One region of the Azoarcus sp. DD4 genome, then DNA from elsewhere that is predicted to be linked to it. Evidence: predicted binding sites of a transcription regulator. Region 1 holds the regulator's gene; each other region holds the start of a gene.

Region 1 (4,275 bases):
CGAACTGCACCGGCGTCGACAGGCGCAGGAAGGCGCCCGCGGCTTCCTTCAGGCCCTTGATGCGGCCATGCGGAATGGCGATGCCCTGGCCCAGACCGGTGGAGCCGAGTCGTTCGCGGGAGAACAGACTGTCGAATACAGTGCTGCGGGCAATGCCCTGATTGTTTTCGAACAGCAGGCCGGCATGCTCGAAAACCCGCTTCTTGCTGCTGGCATCGAGGTCGACCACCACGTTGGAGAGTGGCAGGAGTTGGGCTATCAGGCTCATGCGCTGGAAAGCTTGCGCGGCGCCGGCGACGCTGGCACCGCGGGATGGCGGTCTGGCGATCGGGGGTGCGGGCAGGCGCGTCGTGAAAACGCGCGGATTATACCCACACCCTAGATCGGACGACGTAATGAAAAGATCACGCTTCGGGGCTTTGGTGCTTGAGCGCGTCGTGGTTGTGATCGGCCACCTTCTGCTTGTACTTCTGCACCTGGCGATCGAGCTTGTCGGTCATGCTGTCGATGGCGGCGTAGAGGTTGGCATCGTCGCTCTCGACGTAGATGTCCTTGCCGCGCACGTGTACGGTGACCTCGGCTTTTTGCTTCAGCTTCTCCACCGAGAGAATCACGTTCACGCTGGTGACGTTGTCGAAATGAGCGATGACGCGGTCCAGCTTCGTCATCACGTATTCGCGGATGGCCGGCGTGACTTCGACGTGATGCCCGGTGATGTTGAGATTCATGATGACTCCTCTTTCAGATCGTTTTGCGCAGACTGACCGGCGGGATATTGAGTGACTCGCGGTACTTGGCGATGGTACGCCTTGCCACCACGATACCCTGCTGGCCCAATAATTCGGCAATCCTGGCGTCGGACAGGGGTTTTTTCCTGTCCTCGGCATCGACCAGCTGGCGAATCAGCGCGCGAATCGCCGTGGAAGAGGCCGCGCCACCGGTGTCGGTGGCGACATGGCTGCCGAAGAAATACTTGAGTTCGAACACGCCGCGCGGGGTCGCCATGAACTTCTGCGTGGTGACGCGCGACACAGTGGATTCGTGCAATTCGAGCTGGTCCGCGATCTCCCTGAGCGTGAGCGGCCGCATCGCCACCTCCCCATGATCGAAGAACTGCCGCTGCTGGTCAACGATGGCCTGGGAGACGCGCAGGATGGTGTCGAAGCGCTGCTGCACGTTCTTGATCAGCCAGCGCGCCTCCTGCAACTGGCTGGTCAGGCCGCCGCCCTGGCCGCGGTTCTGCTGCAGGATGCTGGCGTAGAGCTGGTTGATGCGCAGGCGCGGCATCGCCTCGGGGTTGAGCTGCACCGTCCAGCGGCCGCGCTGCTTGCGGACCACCACGTCGGGCAGCACGTAGCGGGTTTCTTCCACCGAGTGCTGGGCGCCCGGATGCGGGTCCAGGCGGCAGATCAGGGCATGGGCCGCGCGCAGGGCGTCGTCGTCGCAGCCGGTGAGCTTCTTGAGCTTGGCGAAATTGCGCTCGGCGAGCAGTTCGAGATGCTGGCTGACGATTTCCAGCGCCAAGTTGCGCACCGGGTTGGCCGGCATCGCCTGCAGTTGCAGCGCCAGGCATTCCTGCGGGGTGCGTGCGCCTATGCCGGCGGGCTCCAGGCTCTGCACGTGGCGCAATGCGATGCTCAGGTCGTCGAGTTCGACGTCGAGCTCCGGCGGCAGGAGTTCGAGCAGTTCTTCGAGCTCCTGGTGTAGGTAGCCGTCGTCGTCCAGTGCCTCGATCAGAAAGCGCACCAGGGAGCGATCACGGTCGGACAGCGGCGACAGGGCGACTTGCTGGTCGAGATGGTCGCGCAGCGAGATGCCGGCAGCCTGGAATTCCTGGAAGTCGACGTCGTCGTCATCGTCGCGGTTGCCGCTCGAACCGCTGCCGCTGCCCGACCAGTCCATGCCTTCCTCGAAGCTGGCGGAGTCGCTGTTCTCGGAGCGTGGTTCGTGCTCGGGAGCCGCATCGCCGGGGCCATCGCCGGTCGACGTGCTCTGGGTGGCACCGGAGGGCGCGATCGAAGCCTGGAAATCGTGACCGCCGTCGGGCTCCTCGCGCTCCAGCATCGGGTTCTCGAGCAGGAAGCGCTCGATCTCGGTGTTGAGCTCCAGCGTGGAGAGCTGCAGCAGCTTGATGGACTGCTGCAGCTGCGGCGTCAGCGTGAGGTGCTGGGAGAGCTTGAGTTGTAGCGTGGGCTTCATGGTGGGCGGCGGTCAGAGACGGAAGTGCTCGCCGAGATATACCTGGCGGACTTGCTCGTTGTCGATGATTTCCCGCGGCTGGCCACTGGCCAGGACGCGCCCTTCGCTGATGATGGCGGCGCGGTCGCAGATGCCCAGGGTTTCGCGCACGTTGTGGTCGGTGATCAGCACACCGATGCCGCGTTCCTTGAGGAAGCGGATGATCTTCTGGATGTCGAGCACCGCAATGGGGTCGACACCGGCGAAGGGTTCGTCGAGCAGGATTAGACGCGGATCGGTGGCGAGCGCGCGCGCGATCTCGCAGCGGCGGCGCTCGCCACCGGACAGTGAAATCGCGGTGCTGTTGCGCAGGTGGGCGATGCCGAGTTCCTCGAGCAGTTCTTCCAGGCGCTCTGCCACGCGGCCGCTGTCGAGGCCGCGCAGTTCGAGCACCGCCTGGATGTTCTCCGCCACCGTGAGCTTGCGGAACACGCTCATTTCCTGTGGCAGGTAGGACAGGCCGAGGCGGGCGCGTTCGTGGATGGGCAGGTGGGTGAGGCGGGCGTCTTCGAGCAGGATCTCGCCGCCATCGGCCCGCACCAGACCGACGATCATGTAGAAACAGGTGGTCTTGCCGGCGCCGTTGGGGCCGAGCAGGCCGACGACCTCGCCCGCGTCGACTTCGAAGCCGACGTCGTGCACCACGGTGCGCGCCTTGTAGCGCTTTTGAAGTCCGGTGACCTTAAGCAGACTCATCGGGGCTTTCTTTCAGTATTTTGCGGATCAGGTCGGAAGCGAAGCCCCGGCTTTGCAGGAAGCGGGCCTGTCGCGCCCATTTGCGTGCATCGCCCGGGGCGCTGCCGAACTTCGCCTGCCACACCGCGCGGGCGCGATCGAGTTCGGAATCGCCGCACTCGGCGGCCAGTGCCTCGTCTATCGTCTCGGCGGCGACGCCGCGCCGGGTGAGTTCGCGGCGCAGGCGGGCGGCGCCGAAACGTCCGGCCTTGCCGCGCACCCAGGCGCCGGCGAAGCGGGTGTCGGAGAGCAGGCCGAGTTCGCTCATCCGACCGAGTACTTCGTCCACTTCCTCCGCATCGCCGTGGGCGGCCAGCTTGCGCGCCAGTTCGCTGCGGGAATGCTCCCGCCGCGCCAGATGGCGGATCGCTCGTTCGCGCAGGCTGGGTTCGCCCATGGTCGTGTGACCCGAAGTCAGGCCTCGGCCGCCGCCGGCAGGATGCCGTCGACCGGCATTTCCTTGAGGCCGAGGGCGACGCGGACCTTGTTCTCGATCTCGCGCGCCAGTGCCGGGTTGGCGCGCAGGAATTCGCGAGCGTTGTCCTTGCCCTGGCCGATCTTGTCGCCGTTGTAGGCGTACCAGGCGCCGGACTTGTCGACGATCTTGTGATCCACGCCGAGGTCGATGATCTCACCCTCGCGCGACACGCCTTCGCCGTAGAGGATGTCGAAGTGCGCTTCCTTGAACGGCGGCGACACCTTGTTCTTGACGACCTTGACCTTGGTTTCCGAGCCGACCACTTCGTCGCCGCGCTTGATCGTGCCGGTGCGGCGGATGTCCATGCGCACCGAGGCGTAGAACTTGAGCGCGTTGCCGCCGGTGGTGGTTTCCGGGTTGCCGAACATCACACCGATCTTCATGCGGATCTGGTTGATGAAGATCACCAGGGTGTTGGTGCGCTTGATGTTGGCGGTGAGCTTGCGCAGCGCCTGGCTCATCAGGCGGGCCTGCAGGCCGGGCAGCTGGTCGCCCATCTCGCCTTCGATTTCGGCCTTGGGCGTGAGCGCGGCGACCGAGTCGATGACGACGACGTCGACACCGCCCGAGCGCACCAGCATGTCGGCGATTTCGAGCGCCTGTTCGCCGGTGTCAGGCTGCGAGATCAGCAGGTCGGTGATGTTCACGCCGAGCTTTTCGGCATAGCCGACGTCGAGCGCGTGCTCGGCGTCGATGAAGGCCGCGGTGCCGCCCAGCTTCTGCATTTCGGCGACGACCTGCAGCGTGAGCGTGGTCTTGCCGGAGGATTCAGGACCGTAGATCTCGACCACGCGGCCGCGCGGCAGGCCGCCGAGGCCGAGCGC
Region 2 (4,275 bases), 210 kb from region 1:
GGCCTTTGTTCACAAGCCGCCGGCTGTGAGCTTTTCCGGATCGAGCAACTGCTCCAGTTCGGCACGGCCCAGCGAGGTGTGCTCGGCGGCGACGTCGATGATCGGTCGCCCTTCGCGGTAGGCCTGCTTGGCGATTTCGGCGGCCTTGGCATAGCCGATGATGGGATTGAGCGCGGTCACCAGGATGGGGTTGCGCGCCAGCGCCTCCTGCAGGCGGGTGTCGTGCACCTTGAAGGTGGCAATCGCGCGGTCGGCAAGCAGGCGGCTGACGCTAGCCAGCAGTTGCAAGCTGTCGAGCAGCCGGTGCGCGATCAGCGGCAGCATGACGTTGAGCTCGAAATTGCCCGATTGGCCGGCGACGGTGATGGTGGTGTCGTTGCCGATCACCTGGGCCGCGACCATGCAGGTCGCCTCCGGGATCACCGGATTGACCTTGCCCGGCATGATGGACGAGCCTGGCTGCAAGGCTTCGAGTTCGATCTCGCCCAGCCCGGCGAGCGGTCCGGAATTCATCCAGCGCAGGTCGTTGGCGATCTTCATCAGCGATACGGCGGTGGTCTTCAACTGGCCGGACAGCGCCACTGCCACGTCCTGCGAACCCATCAGCGCGAAGTAGTCGGTGCCGGGCGTGAAGCTGAGGCCGCCGAGCCGGCTGATCTCGGCGCAGAAGCGGCTGGCGAAGTGCGGATGGGCGTTGATCCCGGTGCCGACCGCGGTGCCGCCCTGGGCGAGGCTCTGCAGGGCGGGCTGCAGCGCGCGCAGGTGTTCGATGTTGGCGTCGATCTGCTGGGCCCAGCCGTTGAGCACCTGGCTCATGCGCACCGGCATCGCGTCCATCAGGTGGGTGCGGCCGGTCTTGACGTGGTGGTGCACCTCCTTGGCCTTGTCGCGGATGACATGGGCCAGGTAGCGCAGTGCCGGCAGCAATTCGCCGGCGAGGCCGAGCGCAGCGGAGACGTGGATCGCGCTGGGGATGGTGTCATTGCTGCTCTGGCCGCAATTGACGTGGTCGTTGGCGCTGACCGGCTCGCCCAGGATGCGCCCGGCGAGCGTGGCGACCACCTCGTTGGCGTTCATGTTGGAGCTGGTGCCGGAACCGGTCTGGAACACATCGACCGGGAAGTGCTGCATGAATTCGCCGGCAAGCAGTTGTTCGCAGGCGGCGGCGATGGCATCGCCCTGAGCCGGGGTGATCTGCCCGAGCGCTGCGTTGGCGCGCGCTGCGGCGAGTTTGATGAGCAGCAGGGCTCGGATGAAGGCCGGCGGCATGCGCTGGTCGCTGATCGGGAAGTTGAGCACGGCGCGTTGGGTCTGCGCGCCGTAGAGGGCAGCCAGCGGGACGGCGAGTTCGCCCATGCTGTCACGTTCGATGCGGGTGTTGTCCATGGGGGCTCCTTGGCGGCTGACGTGCGTGTTGGAGCCCCGCGAGGCGGGAATGTTCGACTGCCGGCCCGAAAAGAAAAACGCCGTCCAGCACGGGCTGGACGGCGTTTCGCGTAATGCGGCGGCAGGCGCTCAGGCCTGCTTGCGGCGCCGGTTCAGGCCGAGACCAAGCAGACCCACGGCGAGCAGGGCGGCCATGCCGGGCTCGGGCACCGAGGCCGGGTCGTCGGGGATGCCGTCACGCAGCCGGAACCACCGCGGATCATCCTGCGAGGCGCCGCTCGCCGGGCCGAAGAACAGGGCGACTTCGCCGTCGTTCACCGTGCTCAGCCCGTCGCCGAAGCCGGCGCTGGCACTGGAGGCATCGGTGATGGTGTCGTAGAAGAAGCCGATCTGGCCTTCGCTGCTATCGAAGCCGTACTGGTCGGAGCGGATCACCAACTGGAAGGTGCTGCGCACCGAATAGTTTTGGCTGTAGTGCCCCATTTGAGACCAGGTAACGACGATCTGGCCCGCCAGGTCAGTGTTCACGTAGACGTTGGAGAGTGCGTCCGAACGGCTGTCGAGGTCGGTGAAGAGTCCGGCGATCATCGGGGCCAGCGTCTGAGCGTCAAGTGCCGCAGGTGTAAACCCGTTTTGGCCGGAGCCGAAGGTGACGTAACCGTTGGAGCCGACGTAAAGGCTGTTGTAGGTCGAACCGAAGAAGTTGATGCTCTGGCCGGAACCGAGACTGACGGGCGAGCTGTAGCAATCGTCGCAATCGCTGATGTTGGCGATCTGGTTGCCGTAGTCGGCGGTATAGAGCGCGGCTGATGCCGGTGCGGCAAGAGTGAGGCAGGCAAGGCCGGTAAAAAGGCCGGGGAGAAGTCTAAAATATTTCATGTTATTCAATTTATGTATAAATCAGGTTTTCCGATTTAAGCAGCATGCATGCCAACTTAACTAAGTTACTGTTTTTACTAAACTAGTTAATTTTTCGACGTTGGTTTTTGCCGAAAGTGTAAGAATTCCCGACGGCATTTTCTGCTATGCCTTGCGCTTAGGCGCCCATGATAGTTGCGTGACCAGACCTGCCGCTGTGCGGTGGATCACGCGGGCTGCAGACAATGCACGCTGTATCGTTCGCCGTCGTCGCACCAGACGCGGCGGGTGCGCAAGCCGGCGCGGGCGGCCAGCGCGCCGAATTCGTCCAGGCTGTACTTGTAGGCGTTCTCGGTGTGGATGCCGTCGCCTGCCCCGAAGACGAAACCTTCGTCGCCAATACGGACTTGCTGCCTGTCGGTGGCGAGCAGGTGCATCTCGATGCGCCCGGCTTCCGCGTTGTAGAAGGCGTGGTGGCGGAAACCGGCTGGGTCGACCTGGGCATCGAGCTCGGCACGCATGCGGTGCAGCAGATTGAGGTTGAATGCCGCGGTGACGCCGGCGGCGTCGTTGTAGGCGGCGTGGAGCTCGGCGTGGGCCTTCTTGAGATCCACCCCGATCAGGAGATTGCCGTGGGGGCCGAGCAGATCGGCGATCCCGCGCAGCAGGCGGCAGGCCTGTTGCGGTTCGAAGTTGCCGATGCTGGAGCCGGGAAAGAAGGCGGCGCGGCGGTGGCCGTCCAGCGTGGCGGGCAGCGGGAAGGGGCAGGTGTAATCGACACACAGCGCATGCACCTGCAGCCGGGCGTGATCGGCCGCGATCGCGGCCGCAGCGCGGCGCAGGTGCGTGGCCGAGATGTCCAGCGGCAGGTAGGCGTGGGGGCGCAGCGCATCGAGCAGCAGGCGCACCTTGACGTCGCTGCCGCTGCCGAATTCCAGCAGCACGGTGTCGCGGCCGAGCAGGGTGGCCATCTCGTCGCCGTAGCGGCGCAGCAGACCGATTTCGGTGCGGGTGAGGTAGTACTCCGGCAGCGCAGTGATTGCATCGAACAGTGTCGAGCCGCGCGCATCGTAGAAATACTTGGGCGACAGGCTGCGCGGCTGGCTGCGCAGGCCGGCGATCACCGCCGCACGAAAGTCGTCCGGCGGCGGTTGCAGGTCGTGGAAATGGAAGTTCGATGGCGGCGCCGCGGCCCGGTTCACGGCGCGTCCTCGGCCAGCCGGAAACCCTGGAACTGCCAGCGTTCGTGCGGGTAGAAGAAGTTGCGGTAGGTCGGCCGCAGGTGGTCGGCGGGCGTGACGCAGGAGCCGCCGCGCAGCACCATCTGGTTGCACATGAACTTGCCGTTGTATTCGCCCAGCGCACCCTCGGCCGCGCGGTAGCCGGGGTAGGGGAGGTAGGCGGACGCGGTGTGCTCCCAGACGTCGCCGTAGAGCTGGGTGAGGCCGGCGTCGGCGGGCGCGACCACCGGCTTGAGGAAACCGGTCTCGCGCAGGTTGCCGACGAGATCCTGTGCCGCCGCCGCCACTTCCCATTCGGCCTCGGTCGGCAGCCGGCGGCCGGTCCAGGCGGCGTAGGCCGCGGCTTCGAAGAAGCTCACGTGGCACACTGGTTCGTCGGGATCGAGCGGCGCCATGCCGCCGAGGGTGAAGTGCCACCACTCGCCGCCGATGCGTTCCCAGTACAGCGGCGCGTTCCAGCCCGCCTGGCGGACCCGGGCCCAGCCCTCGGACAGCCACAGCGCCGGGTTGGCATAGCCGCCGGATTCGATGAAGGCGAGGAATTCGCCGTTGGTCACCAGCCGCGAGGCGAGCCGGAAAGGTTCGAGATAGACGCGATGGCGCGGGCCCTCGTTGTCGTAGGCGAAGCCTTCGTCGAGGCTGGCGTGGCCGATCTGGTACACGCCGCCGTCGAAATCCGTCCACGCCATCGCTGGCCGCGGCTGTGACGGCGAGGGCGGCAGATCCTGGCGATAGGCCGGGCGCAGCGGATTGGCGGCGAAGTTGCGCTTGATGTCGGTGAGCAGCAGTT
Region 3 (4,275 bases), 1.9 Mb from region 1:
CCGGCGAACACGCTTCATGGCTGGCAGGTAGATCCATTGGTTGGACGCCCCATCCGCGGCATCCAGGGTCAACAGGCCCGTCCCTTCGATGTCGGCCGGGCCGGTGAAGCGGATCAGCGTCGACACCTCGCCACCCGCGCCGCTGAGGCGGTACAGGATCATGCTGCGCACCCGCGGGCTGCGTCCCTCCTCGGTCAGCGACATGGTCACCGCCGAGGTTGCATCATTGCCGTCCGGACGGTCGTAGACCCGCTGTGCGAGCCGGGCACCGGCCTCATCGGCCCAAGCGGCACAAATCCCGCCCAGGGTCATCAAGCTCGCCAGCAGAGCTCCCGCAAGTGCGCCTCCAATGGTCCGGCTCACAAACCCGAACCGGCCTGACAGACCATCCTGCATCGCAGTCGTCATACTGCCCTCATGTCGCTGCACTGGAAGTATCCGGCCGATTCTACCCCACGACCATCAGCCGGGCTCCGTGCCCCTGCAAGTACCACGCTCACGTCGGCTCACCGGCCTTTTCAAGTCGCTTCCTTGCCACCAGGCTCTTGAGCCGCTGCAGAGGATTACGGTTGCCCATCCACAGACGGCGATGACGAAAACGGCCCAGCCGCGCATCGACGTTGGTATACCACGGCACACACTTCAACTCTTCGGGATGCAGCAGCGCGACCAGCGCCAGCGTGGTGATGTAGCCCGCACACAGCTTGCAGCCGGCCACCGAGCTCGGGCCCTTGCGGGCCTTCAGGTTTATCGATTTCGGATCGAGATACTTCATCTGGTAAAGCTCGGGACCGAAGCCGAGCATGAACTGGATGATCTTCTCGTCCTCGCTCATCTCCGGAGATATCTGGAAGTACTCTCCATACGGCATGCCCTTGGGGCCGAAGGCCAGCACACCGGCCCCCATCCCCAGCGGTACCGCCGCAATCGTCGCCAAGCCACGCGCCGTCGCCGCATTCACCAGCAAGGGGTGCATATCGACCGCAAAAGCGTCGACCGCGTCGACCGCCACATCCACCCCCATCAGGAAGGCATCGATGTTACCCGGGCTCAACCCCTCGCTGAAGGTGGTGATGCGCAGCTCGGGATTGATCGCCTTCGCATACTCGACCATGACGTCGAGTTTCTTTCGTCCCAGTGTCTCGGTATTGGCACCGTACTGGCGGTTGAAATTGACCAGTTCGAACTCGTCGAACTCGGCAAGATGAAACCCGCCCACACCCGCACGCACCAGACTGATCAGGTAGTCGCCCCCGACCCCTCCCATCCCTGCAATCGCCACCGTGGCATTACGCAGACGGGCATGCTCGTCGATGCTGACAACCCCCAGATTGCGACTGAAAGCCTCGTGGTAAGCAAACGCTGACACTTCCGTTCTCCGACCCAAAGAAAATGCGACCATCTTTTCTCAGGCGGATCGGCATGACAAGCGTAAGTTTCACGCATGGCGGGCGAGGACATCATCACCCCGAGAGGATGCAGTGTCGGAAATTCTTACACCCCGGAATCCCGCCTTCCAAAATGAAATCGTATAGCACTGATTTAAAAGGATTTATATGAACTGGCACGGAGCGTGCTCCATCCTCGCCAGAAGGACAAGCGCTCAGCCAGTCAAAGCACACAGAAGGAGCAAGGATCATGAAACTGAAGAAATTCACCGCCCCGCTTGCCGCATCCCTGATGCTCGCATCCGGCGCTGCATTCGCCGAACCGTTCTACCTCAACGTCAATACCTTCGACACCAGCCCTCTCGGCGGCACCGACGGCCTGACCAGCCTGATCTACCAACTCGGCGTCAACTGGAGCGCAACCTCGACATTTACCGATGACGACGGCAATGCGGGCCTGACGGTGGGCGACTCGGTGGTGGATAGCGGCTTCGGCACGGTATCCAGCTACCTGGATCAGAATGCAAACGCGATCGCCGGCGGCGAGAACAACGAGGGCGTCGGCGTCACCCACCAGTTGGTGTTCGACTACGATGACCTCTCCGGCACCGTCGCCTTCAACGATGGCGCAGGCGGCATCCTGGCCTCCTACACCAGCGGCACGATCCACATCTACAACGACAACAACGCCGACGGAGACACTACCGACGCCGGCGAGGGTGAAGTGCTCACCCTTGATGTGTTCGCCAGCACCGGCACCGTTGGGAACGTGATCATCTACGCAACCGTATCCGCCGTCGATCCCAACATCTTCTTCTTCCCGCCGGCGACCGATTGGAGCACCCTGACGGTTGCCATCGTCGCCCGCATCGACTCGAACATCGACCCCCTGGTGCCGACGCAGATCGCCGACGACGCCAACGGCAACGATCGCTATCAGCGCACATCGACCCTGGACGGCAGCGTGAGCTTCAACCGCGTTCCGGAACCGGGCGTGCTGGCGCTCCTGGGCATCGGCCTGATCGGTCTGGGCGCTGCCCGTCGCGTGAAGAAAGCCGCCTGAACAGAGGCAGTCTCAGAATAAGAACCGCGCAGGAAACTGCGCGGTTTTTTCGTTCGCCGAACCGGTGCTCGCTGACAGATCTGGCCGGCTTGTGTGCAATCGGATGGAACGCCACGCGGAATCGCGCACGAAGGCGCCACGCCTCTGCAAAGCGCACCCATGAGTCGTCAGCAAGGGATGAACTGGGCCGCACCTGCTGATTCAGAGGATCGGCAGCCCAAAGAAGGGATGTAGCACGCGAAGGCGTGCCGGCAAATCAGGCCGCTGCGATGCAAAGCGCCTGCGATCGCATTGCCGGCATCGATACGAGCGACGGCCAAGCGCCAACAGTCTGCACAGCGATATTATCTTCCGCTCCGAACATGAACTGGTACAACCAGGAATTCGTTGCAGCGAGCGCCGAGCGCGTAGCCTGCGCGCCAATGACATAGGGCTGACGTGCCGGACGCACATCGTTATTTAGCGGGCCGGCCTCGTGAAACGGAAAGCCCAAGCGCTTCAACAAGCGGGCCAGCGCCGGCTCCATCGCGGCATAACAATAGGCAATACCGTAAGCACCCGCCAGACGAAAGATTTCACGATACAGACCGAGCGCCACTGCCGGACCGTCACGACGTTCGACCGCATGCGTCAGCCTGGCAGCCCTGTTCTTCCCTTCCGGCAGTGGATTGTCGCTGCGATACCGACGCAGCGCATGGGCAAGCGTCAAACGACCGATCTCGCCAACCTCCGCCGGCACCGCCGTGAGGTCGTGAGAGAGCCTGTAGCGCGCCTTGACGTTGAGGCCGTTGGATCCCGGCAGAATCAACCTGGAACACCCGACCACAGCACCCGTATCCTTCGAGCGACACAGGACATGAACGCTGTGGACATCGTACTCGTCGCTTTCGACCAAGAGACCGGCCGCTCGACGACCACTCGCCGGAACGCGCCGAAGCTCCTCGCAGAACACCTCGTGCCTCAATGCCAAGTATTCACGGTACTCCCGACTCCCCGGGCTTACCGTCAAGTACTCATACTTCTGCAACAGCATCCACATTCTCCACGGCGAAACTCCCACGCAATACTGCCGACCAGGCTGGCTCCGGTGGCCCTGCGATGAAAGATAACCGAGGACAAACCAATTCGGTTTGTTTCAAATGTAAATGTGTGCGTGAAAAATATCACGTCAGAATTCAACGCTTTCTGCTAAGCCTTACGCAGCTTTCCTCTCCTGCATGAAGCGAAGGATGTCGGCCTCGCGCTCACCCAGGCTGCGCTCCATCTCCCGTGCGCTGATCAGGTATACCCGCCTCGGTGGAGCGACCTGCTCATTGACCGGACCAACCGGCACAAAGGGGAAACCCAATGCAATGAGTAGCCGGCTGAAGTGGCTGTCCATGGCAGCCACACAGTAGTCGAGACCCGTCTGTCGACAAAGCTGGTAGACCTCACGGTACATACCCAGCACAAGCTCCGGCTGATGCTGCCGCAAACCCTCCGGCTTCTTGGACATTTCCGACTCGGGGTCACCATGAACCGGCTTACCCCGGTCGGAATGACGGCGACGAAAGTGTGGTGCGATCGCCATGCGGGATATCTCGCCGATCCGGTCGTCGGTCGCATCGTCGTACGGCAGCGGTCGGTCTATGACGTACCGCGGGGTAACGTTCAGACCGGACTCGTTCGGCAGGATGACGCGTACGAATCCGGCCACGGTATCGGTCGGCTTGTGGCAGGCGATGAAGTGACGGCTGAAGGGGTCGTACTGGTCCGTCTCGACGGGACGTCCCTGTGCCGAAAGCAGGCCGGGTGCATCGACGCGGCCCAACTCTTCGCAGAACA

The links. The regulator sigma-54, encoded in region 1, starts transcription at its own class of promoters, with help from an activator protein. The targets are predictions, from matches to a motif close to TGGCACGCTTNCTGCTNA.
Region 2: the regulator sigma-54 is predicted to act here: its motif matches at 2,302-2,319, upstream of CJ010_RS04410 (PEP-CTERM sorting domain-containing protein).
Region 3: the regulator sigma-54 is predicted to act here: its motif matches at 1,563-1,580, upstream of pepA (flocculation-associated PEP-CTERM protein PepA).

What each region holds. Positions count from the first base shown of each region.
Region 1 covers NZ_CP022958.1:713,705-717,979, forward strand. Annotated here, with positions in the region: gene ptsN (PTS IIA-like nitrogen regulatory protein PtsN) at 1-268, opposite strand, end outside; gene hpf (ribosome hibernation-promoting factor, HPF/YfiA family) at 405-728, opposite strand; gene CJ010_RS03425 (RNA polymerase factor sigma-54) at 742-2,199, opposite strand; gene lptB (LPS export ABC transporter ATP-binding protein) at 2,212-2,934, opposite strand; gene recX (recombination regulator RecX) at 2,921-3,370, opposite strand; gene recA (recombinase RecA) at 3,388-4,275, opposite strand, start outside.
Region 2 covers NZ_CP022958.1:920,185-924,459, forward strand. Annotated here, with positions in the region: gene CJ010_RS04405 (lyase family protein) at 10-1,386, opposite strand; gene CJ010_RS04410 (PEP-CTERM sorting domain-containing protein) at 1,516-2,265, opposite strand; gene egtD (L-histidine N(alpha)-methyltransferase) at 2,472-3,446, opposite strand; gene egtB (ergothioneine biosynthesis protein EgtB) at 3,443-4,275, opposite strand, start outside.
Region 3 covers NZ_CP022958.1:4,241,057-4,245,331, forward strand. Annotated here, with positions in the region: gene CJ010_RS19600 (outer membrane lipoprotein-sorting protein) at 1-408, opposite strand, end outside; gene CJ010_RS19605 (ThiF family adenylyltransferase) at 497-1,402, opposite strand; gene pepA (flocculation-associated PEP-CTERM protein PepA) at 1,639-2,451, shown strand; gene CJ010_RS19615 (PEP-CTERM/exosortase system-associated acyltransferase) at 2,708-3,484, opposite strand; gene CJ010_RS19620 (PEP-CTERM/exosortase system-associated acyltransferase) at 3,647-4,275, opposite strand, start outside.